DNA from 2 places in the Mycobacterium sp. Aquia_216 genome. Region 2 is predicted to be linked to the other one. Evidence: predicted binding sites of a transcription regulator. Region 2 holds the regulator's gene; the other holds the start of a gene.
What was found. Region 2 encodes LexA, which represses DNA repair genes until DNA is damaged. Its sites were predicted from a motif close to CGAACANNTGTTCG; they were not measured.
Positions count from the first base shown of each region.

Region 1 (3,410 bases), 800 kb from region 2:
TCCGTCGACCCCGGCGGCGGCCTGGACCAGCCCCAGCCGGTTCTCGGTGATCAGCGTGCGGCCCTTGCGGGCCAGCACCCGGACCGCTTCGTCCTCGACCAGCTTGCGGCGGAGCTCGTCGCGCTCCGCGGGGTCCTCGGGTGCGGCCACCAGCCGGCCCTCGCATTTGGACACCACCTTGCTGGTGACCACCACGACGTCGCCGTCACGCAGCCACGGTGCGGCCGACGCGACCGCGGCACCGAGATCGTCGCCGGGGCGGAATTCGGGAAGCCCGGCCACGGGCAGGATCTCGATCGCCGCGGCGGTGCCATGCTCCTTCGGAGAACGGGTCATGTCGCCACGCCCGCGATGTCCAGTCCGGCCCGGACCATCTCGGCCGTCGCCTTCGGGTCGCTCATCAGCAGCGGCGCCGAGCGGATCGCAACGCCGTCGATGTCGGCGTGGTCGCCCTCGTGTACCAGCCAGCAATCCAATATCCCGGTGGTCGCGCGCGCCCCGTAATGCCGCCCGACCGCCTCCGCCGTGGACTCGACCCCGATCACCTCGAGGCAGGCATCTGCCATGCCGCGCAACGGCTTTCCGCCGATGATCGGCGAGTAGCCGACGATCGGTGCGGCGGCGGCGCGCAGCGCGCCGCGAATGCCGGGGACGGCCAGTATCGCGCCGACGCTGACCACCGGATTCGACGGTGCCAGCAGGATGATGTCGGCGTCGCCGATGGCTTGGGTCGCTTCGGTTGTGGCGCTGGCCGTTTCAGCGCCGACGAACGCAAAGCTATGGGTGGGCACCTGGGCCCGATAGCGCACCCACCACTCCTGGAAGTGGATCGCGCGCTGGCTGTCATCGGCCGGATCGGTGATCACCACATGTGTTTCGCAACGGTCGTCACTGGCCGGCACCAACCGCGCGCCCGGTTGCCATCGGTCGCACAAGGCCGCGGTGATCTGTGACAGCGGGTAGCCGGCGTGCAGCATCTGGGTGCGCACCAAGTGGGTCCCCAGATCGCGGTCGCCGAGTTGGAACCAATCCGGTTGCATGCCGTAGCGCGCCAATTCCTCTTTGGCGTGCCAGGTTTCGTCGCGGTGACCCCAGCCGCGCTCCGGGTCGACGCCTCCACCTAAGGTATACATGCAGGTGTCCAAATCTGGACAAACCCGAACCCCATGGATCCAGGCATCGTCGCCAATGTTGACGACGGCAGTCAGCTCGTGGCCCGCGGTTTGTCCCTCGGTGCTGAACTGACCCAGACCGAGTAACTGCTGGACGCCCAGCAGGAACCGGGCACCGCCGACGCCGCCGACCAGTACGGTGACCTTCACACCGGACGACAGTACCGGCCTGCGAGATGTCGAATTCGGTGACCGCAACGAACAGTTGGGAGGGGTTGTGATCGACACGCCGGAAGGGCGGAATAACAGAAACGCCGGAATTTGGTCACGAGATGGTATGGAAATGCCGCGAAAAGCTTGACCCGGCTGGTCAACCCGTGTCTAATCACATCAGTGTCATTTCCCGGTTGGCCGGCCGGTTCCGGTGTCGCAGACCGTGATTCGATCACTTGTTCGAATTGATTTGTCTGTACATCAGAACAGCGGAAATCTCCACTCACTCAAACAACGAAGCTGAGGAGGCGTACGACTCATGTCTTACGAGCACATATGGGGCGTCATGCCAAGCACTGAGCGCGCCACGATCAGCTCCGCGCCGGCACCGATTGCCCGGCCCCACTTGACCGTGGTCCCTGATGCGCCAGTCGCATTCGAGCCCGAGCCGTTACCGGAACCCGAGCTCACTCCGGACCAATGGCAGGACCGCGCCCTGTGCGCGCAGACCGACCCCGAGGCCTTCTTCCCGGAGAAGGGCGGGTCCACCCGCGAGGCCAAGAAGATCTGCCTGGGTTGCGAGGTACGTCATGAATGCCTCGAGTACGCCCTGGCGCATGACGAGCGTTTCGGTATCTGGGGTGGCCTGTCCGAGCGTGAGCGCCGCCGCCTCAAACGCGGCATCATCTGACTCGACAACCCTGCTGAGGTTATTCGTCGTCGATCGTCGGGTCGATGACCGTGGGTTCGACGTCGAGATAGATGGCCACCTGCGCCACCAGAATCTCGTGCAGTAACTCGCCAAGTTCGACGGTGTCTTTGGCGCGTCGTTCTATGGGCTTGCGGAACAAGACAATTCGTGCTCGCGTCGCGTTGCCGCGGACATCCACCCCGGCTGGGATCAAGCGGGCCAGCGCGATCGGTCCGTCGGCGACGACCTCGGGCGGCCACTGCACGCTGTTGGGATCCTTGGCGGCGATGCGAGGGATTTCATCGACCGCCACGTCGAGGTCCGACACCCGTGATTGCCAGCGCCGCTCGATCGGCTCATAGGCCTCCAGCACCGCCATGTCGAACCGCTCGGCCCGGCTGCGCCATCCCGGCACCGTCGGCGGCAGCAAAGGACCCCGCATATCGCGGCCGCGACGAGTTGCCCGGTGCGGCGCCGCTCGGCCCGACGGCCGTCCGTTCCGCGGGAAACTGCGCGAATCACCCACGCGCCGATGGTAACGGTTGAACATCGTGGGCCGAACGGTTGCGCGTGTCCGGCGCTTCGGCGGCGTTTCCGCACGATAGCCTTTCCGACGTGAACGTTCCCCGTCGCTGCTGCCGGCCCGGGTGCCCGCATTACGCCGTGGCGACCTTGACGTTCGTCTACTCGGACTCGACGGCAGTTGTAGGCCCACTCGCGACCGCGCGCGAACCGCATTCGTGGGATTTGTGCGTCGGCCACGCCGGCCGGATCACCGCGCCCCGCGGTTGGGATCTGGTGCGCCACGCCGGGCCCCTCAATACTGAGCCGGCCAATCCCGATGAAGACGACCTGGTCGCACTCGCCGACGCCGTGCGCGAAGGCGGTGCGGGGGAGGCGGCCGTGCCGTTCGCGGGCGGCACCGGCATGCCGTTGAACGGCTTTCCCACGCAAGCGGGAGGTACCCCCACGGCTCCGCATCTGCACCACACCGGAGCCCAGGCCACCGCACCCAGCAGCCATCTGCTCGCGCCGCCCGACAAGCGATCCGGACGTCGCCGCGGGCATCTGCGGGTGTTACCCGATCCGTCGGACTAGCTCCGCCGGGGTTTTCTGCCAAACCGTTTGGAACCGTAACTTCTGCGGGCCGATAGGCTGACGCCAAGAGGCAAATCAATCCATGGCGTCAAGGAGGCCCCGCATGTCTCGGCCTGCCGCGACTGTCCACCGTGTCATCAAGGCTTATGACATCCGTGGGCTGGTCGGCGAAGAGATCGATGAGTTGCTGGTCGCCGACATCGGGGCCGCCTTCGCCGCGTTGATGCGCGGTGAAGGCGCGCAACGCGTGGCAATCGGCCAGGACATGCGCGACAGCTCGCCGTCGCTCGCCGCTG
Region 1 is NZ_CP113529.1:1,692,635-1,696,044, forward strand. Features, by position in the region: gene OK015_RS08020 (coenzyme F420-0:L-glutamate ligase) at 1-336, opposite strand, end outside; gene cofD (2-phospho-L-lactate transferase) at 333-1,322, opposite strand; gene OK015_RS08030 (WhiB family transcriptional regulator) at 1,645-2,016, shown strand; gene OK015_RS08035 (metallopeptidase family protein) at 2,036-2,458, opposite strand; gene OK015_RS08040 (DUF3499 domain-containing protein) at 2,632-3,114, shown strand; gene OK015_RS08045 (phosphomannomutase/phosphoglucomutase) at 3,218-3,410, shown strand, end outside.
Region 1: a site for LexA is predicted at 1,555-1,568, ahead of cofD (2-phospho-L-lactate transferase). Genes of this name have one in related genera too.

Region 2 (3,410 bases):
CGACATTCTGACGAAGTACGAGTCGCTGGGTGGCCCGGTCAGCAGTGACCTGGGCTTCCCGACCGCCAACGAGTCCGACGGCGGCGTCAGTCCCAACAGCCGGATCGCCACGTTCTCGGCGGCCGACAAGCCGGTGATCTTCTGGACCTCAGATCACGGCGCGTTCGTCGTACGCGGCGCGATGAAGGCTGCCTGGGACAAGCTGCGCGGCGCCACCGGAAAGCTCGGCGCGCCGCTCGGCGACCAGACCGTCGACGGCGACGTGATCTCGCAGAAGTTCACCGGCGGCAAGATCTCGTGGAATCGGGCAAAGAACACCTTCTCCACCGACCCGGCCAACCTGGCCCCGCTGTTGTCCGGCTTGCAGGTGTCGGGCCAGAACCAGCCGAGCAGCACGGCGATGCCTCCGCACGCCAAGAAGTGGTTCACCTGGAGCTGGTGGTACGTGTTCGCCCTGGTCCCGCTGCTGGTTTTGGTGCTGCTCGCGGTGTTTGTGGCGGTGCGGTGGCGCCGGCATCGCGCCGGCCGTAAGACGGCGCCCTACGACATCGAGCGCGACGTCGATGTCGGCGGCTACGACGACACGGGCGAGCCGCGCTGGGGGCCCGATTACGCCGAGGCCTCCACCGAGCACCTGTCATTCAGCGACCTGAACGCACCGGAGCACCACGAGGCCAACGAGGTGCCGCGAGCCAGATGGCCGCACGCACCCGAAACCGCCGAGCTGGCCGACGACGAGGGGTACGACCACCGGGCATCCGTTTCCGAGGAGGAGTGGGATCAGCTAGGGGTCGACGAGCGGGATCCCGACTCGGTCGACACCGATTCCATCCCGGTGGTGTCGGCGGAAGATCTGATCGAGGCCGGGTACGGCGACGAGCTCCCGCAGGCCGGCTACCGCGACGAGGCCGACGTGCCCGGTTATCCGGATGCCCTTGCCGATGCCGCCTACACCGATGCCGACTACACCGATGCCGCCGGCCCGGAAGCCGCCTACCCGGACGCTGCCGTCGCCGACGAGGCCGGTTATCTGGATTACGCCGACGAGGATGCCGCGTACGCGGACGCGGGTTACCCCGGAGCCGACGATGAGGAGGCGGCCTATCCCGACGTCGCCGTGCCGCACACGCCGCCCGATCTCGCTGCCGCGAGCGACGCCGCATCGGGTGCTGCGGCCGCGTCCGGTGCTGCCGCCGCGGGTGGGGCCGCATCCGGCCTGGCGGCTGCGCTCGGCGTCGCGTCCGGGGCCGCACCGAGAGGCGGAGGGCGCCACGCCGCAGCGGACACCGATGACGAGGCGGACCTCGCGCCGGCCGCGGCTATCGGCGCACTAGGGCAATCCGGCCGTCCGACGATCCATTTGCCGTTAGAGGACCCGTACCAGATGCCCGACGGCTATCCGATCAAGGCCAGCCCCCGCTTCGGTTTGTACTACACGCCGGATAGCGACCTCTACCACGACACGCTGGCCGAAATCTGGTTCTCCAGCGAGGAAGCCGCGCTGGTCAACGGCTTCATCAAGGCAGACTGAACGCCGGTCCGCTCGGCGCTATACCTTGCGGATCACCGTGACGACCTTGCCGAGCACGGTCGCCTCATTGCCCGGGATGGGATCGAACGCGGGGTTGTGCGGCATCAGCCAGACCTGACCGCCCGCGCGTTTGAACGTCTTGACGGTGGCCTCACCGTCGAGCATGGCCGCGACGATGTCGCCATTGTCGGCGACGTTCTGCTGCCGCACCACCACCCAGTCGCCGTCGCAGATCGCCGCCTCGACCATCGAGTCGCCGACCACCTTGAGCAGAAACAGCGTGCCCTCGCCGACCAGCTCGCGGGGGAGCGGGAAGACATCCTCGACGGCTTCTTCGGCCAGGATCGGTCCACCGGCCGCGATGCGCCCAAGCACGGGGACGTACGTGGGTTCCGGCAAGGCGTCGGACCCGGCGACCTCGGTGGCCGGCGCTGCCACCACCATTTCGTCGGCGCCGCGGACGTCGACGGCCCGGGGACGGTTCGGGTCGCGGCGCAGGAATCCCTTGCGCTCGAGGGTGCGCAATTGGTGAGCCACCGAGGATGTCGACGTCAGGCCGACCGCGTCGCCGATCTCCCTGATGCTCGGCGGGTATCCGCGGGTGGTCACCGACTCGCGGATGACGTTCAAGATGGTGCGTTGCCGCTGGGTAAGCGATGAATCCACGGCGTGCAACCGGCCGTCCGGTCCGGCTGCTGAGGTGTCGTTGCTGTCGCTCATGGCACTGAATGTAGCCCGCCTGAATCCAAGAATCAAACATGTGTTCGACTGGCGTGTCGCACCTGGGGCGGCCCGGAGAAGTGATTCGCGGCACTCTGCGAATAACAATGGTGTAACTCTCGAAAAGACCGGGTACTTGTGCTTTATGGCATCGATAGCGACCGGGACAAGTTGTCGGTGGCATGGTCTAGCGTTTTGCTCGTGCGACACGCTTCGCTCAAATGTTCGGATTTCGAACACACGAGCGATAGGGTCGAACGCACGAGCGAGGATTAGTTGACCGGAGGAACGCACATGACGCTCATGCACACAGTCTCACCGCGGACCAACAACGTGCGGCGCCCGAGCGACGGGCTGGTCGGACGGCCTCGTTATGACCAGGAACGCGCACTGCGGTCGCGCCGCGCCGGGCAGTCACGCCCGGCCGGGACTCCGATGCGCTACCGGGGCACCGGCGTCGCGATGTCGGCCGCGCCGCACCGCCGGCGCCCGGCGACGGTCGGGACGACGATCGGTCTGGCCCTGATGGCCGGGATCATCACCCTCTGGCTGGGCCTGGTTGCGAATCTCGGTCAGATCGCCAACGGCGACTCCGCCGCGGCGGCCGCTCCCGTGCCGGACCGGCTGTCCGTGGTAAAGGTCGAGCCGGGCGAATCGCTACAGGACGTGGCGCACCGGGTGGCCCCGGAAGCCCCGGTCCGCGCGGTCGCCGACCGTATCCGCGAACTGAACAACCTGAGCTCGCCGGCGCTGGCCGCGGGTCAGACGCTGATCGCGCCGGTCGGCTGACGCCGCGCCGGTGATGGCGAAAACCGCTCTACGCCAAGGCTCCTCAGTTCATCCTCCGGTATCACCACGCGTGTCGCGGCTGCATTGGCCCGGCGCGGTCGTGCCCAGGTACGCTCGGAGTGTTCCGCGAGATGCCGGCACAGCGAAGGAGCGGTCATGCATTGTCCGTTCTGCCGCCATCCCGATTCCCGGGTGATCGACTCGCGGGAAACCGATGAAGGCCAAGCCATTCGGCGGCGTCGGTCGTGCCCGGAGTGCGGGCGGCGCTTCACCACGGTAGAAACCGCGGTCCTGGCCGTGGTCAAGCGCAGCGGCGTCACGGAGCCGTTCAGCCGCGAAAAGGTCATCAAGGGCGTTCGCCGGGCGTGCC
Region 2 is NZ_CP113529.1:2,490,972-2,494,381, forward strand. Features, by position in the region: gene OK015_RS11620 (LGFP repeat-containing protein) at 1-1,531, shown strand, start outside; gene lexA (transcriptional repressor LexA) at 1,550-2,251, opposite strand; gene OK015_RS11630 (LysM peptidoglycan-binding domain-containing protein) at 2,546-3,040, shown strand; gene nrdR (transcriptional regulator NrdR) at 3,197-3,410, shown strand, end outside.